3 linked regions of the Dyadobacter chenhuakuii genome follow. The protein of the gene in region 3 binds, or shares a complex with, the protein of the main gene of each other region. Links are inferred from orthologs where the notes say so. Each region holds a gene or a part of one and is shown on either strand. Other genes may lie near its edges.

Region 1 (3,126 bases), 5.2 Mb from region 3 along the record:
AGTGGTGTTGTTCCGGCTGTAATGCCCGATTACCAGTGACGAATCCGCAAGTCCTTTAATGGTTGCCTGAATGCGATAGCCTTGTGAAAAAGCCGTTTGGGAAGCTGCAAAAAGCACCAGGATAAGAAGTAAAGTGCGGTTGTATTTTTTCATCAAGGTAAAAGTTGTTAGCTTATGAATGTTATATTTGGCTGGATCAAATTCTGCGCAGGCCACAAAATTAACTTCAAAACGATAACTTCTATCAGCATCTTATCCAAATGTTTTATTTTCTGTCCAAAGCAATAGATTTTGTGGCAATGCCGCTAAGCATTGTGTTCTTTTTGCTGCTTTACAGCTTGTTTACCAGCCGACGCAAGGCAAGAAAAACAGCCGCTATATCTGCTTTTGTGGTGCTGTATCTCATCTCAAATACTTTTCTGGTTAACGCCGCGCTGAACTGGTGGGAACCCAGGCAGGTTAACTTGCGCGATATCCATGAAGTCTATGATGTAGGGGTTTTACTTTCGGGCGGTTTGATGGATTCCAATCACCCGGATGAGGACCATCCCGTTCTGGGGAAGCGGGGCGACCGGGTTTTGCAGACCTTTCTGCTTTATAAGACAGGTAAAATCAAAAAAATCCTGATCACCGGAACAAGCTCGGATCAGCGGATATTTTTAGGAAAAGGGGAAACCAGGCTTGCTGCCAGATTAATGGTGAAATGGGGCGTGCCGGTCGAAGACATTATATTTGAAGAAAAGGCCCGAAATACGCGAGAGAATGCGAAGTTTTCAGCTTCAATTTTAAAACAAAAATTTCCTTCCGGTAAATATGTGCTGATCACCTCAGCATTCCATATGCGCCGGTCGGCCGGATGTTTTAATAAAGTAGGCATTCAGGCTGCCACTTTTCCGGCCGACTTCTATGGTGTGTATTATCAACTAAGGTTGCAGGATTTCCTGATCCCTGATCCCGGCGCGATCGCCGCTTTCAGCATGCTTTGGCATGAATGGATAGGGAATGTTGTTTACAAATTGGTGGGTTACACCTGATCTGCCATCTCAGTTACACACTCAATATTTTTACCATTCTCAACAAATCTTCATTAATAGGCTTGGGAAGGCGGATTGTGTCTTCAAAAGGCGTGTAAACCAGGTCATTGTTGATAATCCCTGCCATTACATTCTTTTGTCCGCCAATCAAACCTTCCAGAGCGCCAAGGCCCAGACGGCTCGCCAAAATACGGTCATAAGCAGATGGAGGACCTCCGCGTTGCGTGTGACCCAATGTGGTTACGCGGATATCCGCATTCTCATCCACCTGGCCTTTGATCTTTTCTGCCACTTCCTGTGCGCTTCCTTCGTCGTCACCTTCCGCTACAATAATGATTGAAGAAGATTTAGAACGGCTCCAACCTTGTTTTAAAGTTTCGACCACTTCGGAGATCGGCGTAAGGACTTCCGGCACCATTACCAGTTCCGCACCGCCTGCAATTCCGGACTGCACGGCAATGTAACCTGAGTCGCGGCCCATTACTTCAATAAAAAATATCCGGTCGTGCGAGCTCGCTGTGTCGCGTATCCTGTCGATCGCGTCTAATGCCGTATTTACAGCCGTATCGAATCCAATCGTATAGTCGGTTCCGTACAAGTCGTTGTCGATCGTTCCCGGCGCGCCCACGGTTGGAATGCCGTATTCGTTGCCAAAGATCATCGCACCCGTGAATGTTCCGTTTCCGCCGATCGCAACCAGTCCTTCGATGCCAGCTGCCTGAAGGTTATCATATGCAGTTTTCCGTCCTTCCGGCGTCATGAACTCCTTGCTTCTCGCCGATTTGAGGATCGTTCCTCCTCTTTGTACTATATTGCTAACCGAGTGGGACTCCATTTTATAGAGATCACCGGCAATCATTCCGCTATATCCTCGTCTTATTCCATAAACTTCGATCCCATGGTAGCAAGCTCCGCGCACCACCGCCCTAATGCAGGCGTTCATACCCGGGGCATCTCCTCCTGAGGTAAATACTCCAATTCTTTTCATTTAATTTCGGGTTACTTCTTTCGTTCTCTGTTCAGCTCCTTTAAAATCTTAAAGGCACAATTTCCGCAAATTTATCCGGTATTTTCTTAAAATATACGACCTGATTCCGAATTCTGTTAAAAAAATGCCGGATGAAGATTCGAATTTTACACCTCAAACATATATCATTACTTATATATTTGCGGCTGTTAATAGAAATTTAATATGCATTAACGAATGAAAAATTTGATTTCATGGCAGCGTGCCTGGCCGCATCTTGTAGCGGTTGTTGGATTTATGATTCTTTCCATCGCGTACGTTTCTCCTGTTTTACAGGGCAAAAAACTCACTGCGCAGGATGATGTCCAGGCCAAGGGAGCTGCACGGGAAGTTTTGGATTATAAAAAACAAACCGGCGTATGGTCTGGCTGGACCAACGGGATGTTCTCAGGAATGCCTGCTTACCTCGTTGCCGCCGATTATCCCACGAGCGTTTCCACCAAGCTCGGGCAGGCTATTAACCGGCTTCTGCCCGCGCCAGCCAATTATTTCCTTATTGGCATGGTGAGTGCATATATTCTTTTTCTGGTGCTGGGGGCCGGGAGCTGGCTGGCCGCAATCGGTGGCGTTGCTTTCGCTTTTTCAGCATTCAATGTTATTAATCTCGAAGCGGGGCACGTTTCTCAGGTGATCGCGATCATGTACGCGCCGGGTGTTCTGGCAGGTGTGATCCTGGCTTTCAGGAAAAACTGGCTGGCGGGAGCCGCATTAACAGGCCTTTTTCTATCCCTGGAGCTTTACGCTAACCACGTTCAGATCACCTATTATCTTGGGATCGGGATCATTATATTGGTTATTATAGAGAGTGTTTCCTATATCAAAAAGGGGTTAGTTAAAGATCTTACATTGGTTTTGGCTGGTCTTGCTTTCGCCGCTGTTGTGGCTGTGGGTACGCATACGACACGCCTTTGGAATGCATTTGATTATACAAAAGAAACCATCCGCGGAAAATCCGAGCTTACGCCGCGGGCAACGCCGGGCGGTGCGGCAACGGCCGAGGCAAACGGGAACGGCCTGGACAAACAATATGCTTTTACATATAGTTATGGCTTCGGCGAATTGCTG
Region 2 (3,088 bases), 1.6 Mb from region 3 along the record:
AGATTTGGCAAAAGGGCGCTTATTCAATCATAGTAAAATTATATTTTTATTTCAGGCCGAAAATCGTAATTTTGCGTCCTTATTTACAGCAGGGTGCTGTGAAAAGTCCAAAAATAATTAATCTGTTGTTACAATTATGTATTTAACCGCGGAAAAGAAGACCGAGATCTTCGAATCAAAAGGTTTCAAGAAAGAAGGCGGAGACACTGGATCTGCTGAATCACAAATTGCTTTATTTACGTATCGTATCAATTATTTGAACGAGCACTTAAAAACGCACAAAAAAGATAACGATACAAGACTTGGTCTACTTAAAATGGTAGGTAAGCGCCGTAGATTGTTGGATTATCTGTACAAAAAGGACATTAACCGCTACCGTGCGATTATTGCCGAACTGAACATACGTAAGTAATTTAGAATCAGGGAACTTCATCTACATGAAAGTTCCCTGATTTTTTGCGGAATTAACAAATTTGGAACGTCAGGATGGCGTTTCGCAGCTACAAAAAACAATATTTTATGCTCTTTAATATAGTTACCAAGACTATACCCTTGCCAGACGGAAGGGAAATCACCATTGAAACAGGGAAATTAGCAAAGCAGGCCGACGGTTCGGTTGTAGTTCGTTTGGGCAACACCATGTTGCTGGCGACAGTTGTAGCTAATAAAGATATTAAAGAAGGTCTTGACTTCTTGCCATTATCAGTTGACTATCAAGAAAAATTCGCATCTGCGGGACGTATTCCCGGAAGCTTCCAGCGTCGTGAAGGCAAGTTGTCTGATCCCGAGGTTTTGACAAGCCGCCTGGTGGACCGCGTTTTGCGTCCGTTGTTCCCGGATGATTACCACGCAGAAGTTCAGGTTAACCTTATGCTGATGTCGGCTGATGCAACTGCATTGCCTGATGCATTGGCAGCTTTGGCAGCTTCTGCTGCACTTGCCGCCTCCGATATTCCTTTCGGCGGACCGGTTTCAGAAGTTCGCGTTGCGAAAATTGATGGCCAGTATGTTGTTAACCCGGGTTCAGTGGAACTGGAACGTGCAACATTGGAGCTGATGGTAGGCGCAACCTACAATGACATCGCGATGGTGGAAGGTGAAATGAGCGAAGTGTCGGAGGAAGAGGTTGTGGAAGCATTGAAAGTAGCTCACGAGGTTATCAAGCAGCAATGTCTTGCTTTGAAAGAGTTCGAAGCGGCAGTTGGCAAAACAGAAAAGAGAGAATATGTAGGCGATGCAGCAGACGAAGCGCTTGAAGCTCGTTTGAGAACATTTGCATACGATAAAATATATAAGGTAACCCAGCTGGGCTCTACAAACAAAACTGTTAGAAAAGAAGGTTTCAAAGCAGTTTGGGAAGAGTTCATTGCTTCGGTTCCTGAGGATGAAGAAGGTTTTGACAAATCCCTGGCAAAACGTTATTTCAATGACCTGGTGTGGGAAGCATCACGCCGCCTGGTTTTGGATGAAAGGATCCGTCTTGACGGCCGTAAATTGGATGAAGTTCGTCCTATCGCTTCTGAAATCGACTTCTTGCCAAATGCTCACGGTTCTGCCTTGTTTACAAGAGGAGAAACGCAGTCATTGACAACGGTAACATTGGGTACGAAAAATGATGAGCAGATTGTTGATACGCCGATGAAATACGGTTACAGCAAGTTCATGCTGCATTACAACTTCCCTGGATTTTCAACCGGTGAAGTGAAACCAAACCGTGGTCCTGGCCGTCGTGAGGTAGGTCATGGTAACCTGGCTTTGCGTGCATTGAAAAAAGTATTGCCCGTTGCTGAGGACAATCCATACACAATCCGTATCGTATCCGATATTCTTGAATCAAATGGTTCGTCTTCGATGGCGACGGTTTGCGCTGGTTCTCTTGCGTTGATGGATTCAGGTTTGAAGATTAAAGCACCGGTTTCCGGAATTGCTATGGGTCTTATTTCAGACGAGAAAACAGGCAAATATGCGGTTCTTTCGGACATTTTAGGTGACGAAGATCACCTGGGCGATATGGACTTCAAGGTAACCGGAACTGAAAAAGGAATTACGGCTTGCCAGATGGATATGAAAGTAAACGGACTTTCGTATGAAGTTTTAACAGAGGCGCTGATGCAGGCAAAAGCAGGCAGATTGCACATTCTGGGTGAAATGAACAAGACGATGACGGAAAGCCGTGCCGATCTGAAACCACATACACCACGTGCTGTCGTGATCAAGATCGACCGTGAAATGATTGGTGCCGTAATCGGGCCTGGCGGTAAGGTTGTTCAGGATATCCAGAAAGAATCCGGCGCTACGGTTTCTATCGAGGAAAAAGATGGAGCAGGATTTGTAAGTATATTCTCTGCCGATAAGACTTCGATGGATAAGGCGGTTGCCCGTATCAAAGGAATTATCCTGGTGCCGGAAATCGGAGAGATTTATTCTGGTAAAGTGAAATCAATCATGCCGTTTGGTGCGTTTGTTGAATTCTTGCCAGGAAAAGACGGCTTGCTTCACATATCCGAAATCAAATGGGAACGTCTTGAAAAAATGGACGGTGTTCTTGAGGTAGGAGAGGAAGTTCAGGTTAAATTGGTAGAAATCGATAAGAAAACTGGTAAGTATCGTCTGTCACGGAAAGTATTGCTGCCGAAGCCAGAGAACAAAAATGATTAAAATAGTGTTTTTGGAAACAGGGGCAATATTTAATGTCGTTATATATAAAAATAATAAAAGATAGATGAGACAGCTAAAGATCAGTAAGCAAATTACCAACCGTGAGAGTCAGTCGTTAGACAAGTATTTGCAAGAAATCGGGAAGGTGGATTTGTTGACGCCGGACGAGGAAGTGACGTTAGCTCAGAAAATTAGGGATGGTGATCAGCTTGCATTGGAAAGACTTACCAAGGCGAATCTTCGCTTTGTAGTGTCTGTTGCCAAGCAATATCAAAATCAGGGCTTGTCATTGGGCGACTTGATTAATGAAGGTAACTTAGGTTTGATTAAAGCTGCTCAGCGTTTTGACGAAACAAGAGGTTTTAAATTCATTTCTTATGCAGTTTGGTGGATTCGCCAATCTATTCTGCAAGCGCTTGCTGAGCAGTCC
Region 3 (3,115 bases):
CGATCTGGCTTTCGATACGGTCTTTCAGTGGGGTTACAATGCTTCCGCGGTTGGTATAGTCTTCCGGGTTGGCAGTGAAAACAAACTGGATATCCAGCGGCAAACGCAATTTGAACCCACGGATCTGAATGTCGCCTTCCTGCAAAATATTGAAAAGTGCAACCTGGATCCTGGCCTGTAAATCGGGAAGCTCGTTAATCACGAAAATGCCGCGATGTGAACGGGGAATAAGCCCGAAGTGGATCACCCTTTCGTCCGAATAAGGCAATTTCAATGTTGCGGCCTTGATAGGGTCCACATCACCGATAAGGTCGGCCACAGAGACGTCCGGCGTTGCCAGCTTCTCGGTATAACGCTCGCTTCTGTGCAGCCAGGCAATTTCTGTCTGGTCGCCATATTCTTCAATAGCGTCTTTTGCAAAACGGGATAATGGCTCCAATGGATCGTCATGCAGCTCCGAATCCTTTACATACGGGATGTATTCATCCAGAAGACTGATCATCATTCTGGCAATACGCGTCTTGGCTTGCCCGCGTAACCCCAGGAAGTTAATGTTGTGCATCGAAAGGATGGCACGTTCCACGTCGGGAATGACCGTTTCCTCATAACCCCAGATGCCGGGAAAAATATTTTCTTTGCTTTTAATCTTAACGATCAGGTTGTCACGCAGTTCCTGTTTAATGGAACGGGATTGATAACCTGCTTTTTTCAGTTCACCAAGCGTTTGGATATCCAACAGCTCTGAACTACTAAGAAGTGAGTAACTCATGTATTTTTGGCTGATTAACGCGCATACGCTACTGAACGCATCTCACGGATTACTGTAATTTTAATTTGTCCGGGATACTGCATTTCTTTTTCAATTTTTTGTGAAATATCAAAAGAAAGCATCCCTGCCTTTTCATCCGAAACATTATCTGCATCAATGATCACGCGCAGCTCGCGGCCGGCCTGGATCGCATAACATTTTTCAACACCGTCAAACGACAATGCCATGTTTTCAAGATCACGCAGCCTTTGAATGTAAGACTCCATCATTTCCCTGCGTGCTCCCGGGCGAGATCCTGAAATCGCATCACACACCTGAATGATCGGGGAAAGGATGCTTGTCATTTCAATTTCGTCGTGGTGGGCACCAATGGCGTTGCACACCTCAGGGTTTTCTTTGTATTTCTTGGCAAGCTCCATCCCTAATATTGCGTGTGGAAGGTCGGATTCTTCCGGCCAGACTTTACCAATATCATGCAGCAGACCGGCTCTTTTCGCCAGTTTCGTATTCAAACCCAGCTCGGAAGCCATCGTAGCGCATAGCTTTGCCACTTCACGTGAATGTTGCAGCAGGTTTTGTCCGTAAGAAGACCGGAAACGCATGCGGCCGATCATTTTAACAAGCTCAGGGTGAAGTCCGTGAATGCCCATGTCGATTACAGTCCTTTCGCCGATCTCAACTATTTCATCGTCAATGTTCTTGCGTGTTTTGGCAACAACTTCTTCAATTCTGGCCGGGTGGATCCTTCCGTCCTGAACCAGGCGGTGCAGCGAAAGTCTGGCAATTTCTCTCCTTACAGGGTCAAATCCGGAGATGACAATCGCTTCCGGGGTATCGTCTACAATGATCTCAACGCCCGTTGCAGCTTCCAGGGCACGAATGTTACGTCCCTCCCGGCCGATGATCTTTCCTTTAATATCGTCGTTTTCAATGTTGAAAACAGAAACGCAGTTTTCAATCGCATGTTCAGCAGCCGTGCGCTGGATGGTCTCGATAACGATCTTTTTAGCTTCTTTGGTGGCAGTAAGGCGGGCTTCTTCCATCGCACTTTTTACATACGATCCGGCCCTTGTATCAGCCTCTGCTTTTAATGCGTCTATCAACTGCTCACGCGCCTGATCAGCGGTAAGGTTCGCGATTTTTTCTAATTGGGTAACCTGTTGTGCAAGTGACTTTTCTGCTTCTTCGCGGCGTTTCGTGGCCGTTTCGAGTTGCGAGTTCAAGTTTGTTTTCAGCGCTTCCAGCTCGTTTTCACGGCGCTTGTTTGCCTCAATGGTCTGGTTAAGGCTTTGCTCGCGTTGTTTTAATTTCTGTTCGTTGGTTTGAAGGATCACGCGTTTCTTGTTGGCATCCTCTTCAAACTCACCTTTAAGTCTCAGGTATTTTTCCTTGGCTTCAAGGATTCGGTCTTTCTTTATGTTTTCAGCAGCACTTTCGGCATTACGGAGAATTTCGGCTGCGCGCTCCTGCGCTTCCTTTTCTTTCTGGTCAAACGACCTCTGAAAAATGAATTTTCCTGCGAAAATCCCCACACCAATGGCGATAATGTCGGACAGGACAAGGATGAAAATTAATGAATTTGACATTTCAGTAAGGTTATATATAGTTGGTTTTACCGACTAAACCGCGTGAAAATGCCGAAGGTGGAAGTATTGAAAGAAGATAAAGAGTAATCCGTATAAAATAAAGGTTTTGTGGTGTTGAGCTTTTAGCTTTCTATTGCGCTGGTAATGGTTTCATCAAGCTTTTCTACCCTGTTTTTAAAAGCCATCACCAAATTGTCCATTTGCTCCTGGTTCCGTTGTAATGCTACAAGGCATTCAATAGAAGTAAGTGCAATTGCTTCAATGTCACCGTAAACTTTTCCCTTTAATTTATGCTGCTGCACGCGTTGCATGAACACCTCATACCCATCCCTGTAGAATTTCTCCTGATCCGCCGGAACGCTCAGTTTGAAACCCCTGTCCAGCAGTTTTATAAAGACAGAAACGTCCGGATTGGGTATGTTATTTTTTTTCATAAGGTATCTTCAAGCAATTCTATGCACTTATCGATCTCTTGTATATATCTTTCAACTGAGTCTTTCAGTTCGGCGATTCCGCTTGTTGGTGTCAGTTTACTAGTGACAATTTTAGCGAAACTTTTAGACTTATTAAAGTCTTTTTCCAAACTAGTGTATTTTTTCTTTATTTCTTTTGCTTCTTCCTTGAGTTGGTTATTCGATGCACGCAGTTCCGCATTTTCGCGTTGCAGCTCTGATATTGACCAGTTTAGTTTCTCTTTAATGTTGATCAGGAACTCGAGTTTTTTCTCAAGGTCGGTCAACTTATGCTCAATGATGCGCTC

The links.
Region 1: rny (region 3) and pfkA share a complex: the UniProt entries of both Bacillus subtilis proteins name them as parts of the possible RNA degradosome complex. The link is inferred for Dyadobacter chenhuakuii from one-to-one orthologs.
Region 2: rny (region 3) and pnp share a complex: the UniProt entries of both Bacillus subtilis proteins name them as parts of the possible RNA degradosome complex. The link is inferred for Dyadobacter chenhuakuii from one-to-one orthologs.

The regions. Positions count from the first base shown.
Region 1 is NZ_CP098805.1:5,236,596-5,239,721, forward strand. What follows is about bases 36-3,001. They hold pfkA (6-phosphofructokinase), read right to left. Parts: upstream 2,023-3,001; coding sequence 1,048-2,022; downstream 36-1,047. Other genes in these bases: NFI80_RS21890 (TlpA family protein disulfide reductase), read right to left, coding at 36-153; NFI80_RS21895 (YdcF family protein), read left to right, coding at 261-1,034; NFI80_RS21905 (YfhO family protein), read left to right, coding at 2,239-3,001. Outside these bases: more of NFI80_RS21890, read right to left, coding at 1-35; more of NFI80_RS21905, read left to right, coding at 3,002-3,126. UniProt on the Bacillus subtilis protein: Catalyzes the phosphorylation of D-fructose 6-phosphate to fructose 1,6-bisphosphate by ATP, the first committing step of glycolysis.
Region 2 is NZ_CP098805.1:1,562,230-1,565,317, reverse strand. The notes cover bases 161-3,088. They hold pnp (polyribonucleotide nucleotidyltransferase), read left to right. Parts: upstream 161-519; coding sequence 520-2,658; downstream 2,659-3,088. Other genes in these bases: NFI80_RS06575 (sigma-70 family RNA polymerase sigma factor), read left to right, coding at 2,723-3,088; rpsO (30S ribosomal protein S15), read left to right, coding at 161-412. Also shown: NFI80_RS06590 (LptF/LptG family permease), read left to right, coding at 1-33; more of rpsO, read left to right, coding at 137-160. UniProt on the Bacillus subtilis protein: Involved in mRNA degradation. Catalyzes the phosphorolysis of single-stranded polyribonucleotides processively in the 3'- to 5'-direction. Necessary for competence development in Bacillus subtilis.
Region 3 is NZ_CP098805.1:6,726-9,840, forward strand. What follows is about bases 70-3,024. They hold rny (ribonuclease Y), read right to left. Parts: upstream 2,356-3,024; coding sequence 784-2,355; downstream 70-783. Other genes in these bases: NFI80_RS00030 (P-loop NTPase family protein), read right to left, coding at 70-769; zapA (cell division protein ZapA), read right to left, coding at 2,478-2,789; NFI80_RS00045 (hypothetical protein), read right to left, coding at 2,786-3,024. Outside these bases: more of NFI80_RS00030, read right to left, coding at 1-69; more of NFI80_RS00045, read right to left, coding at 3,025-3,115. UniProt on the Bacillus subtilis protein: Endoribonuclease that initiates mRNA decay. Initiates the decay of all SAM-dependent riboswitches, such as yitJ riboswitch. Involved in processing of the gapA operon mRNA, it cleaves between cggR and gapA.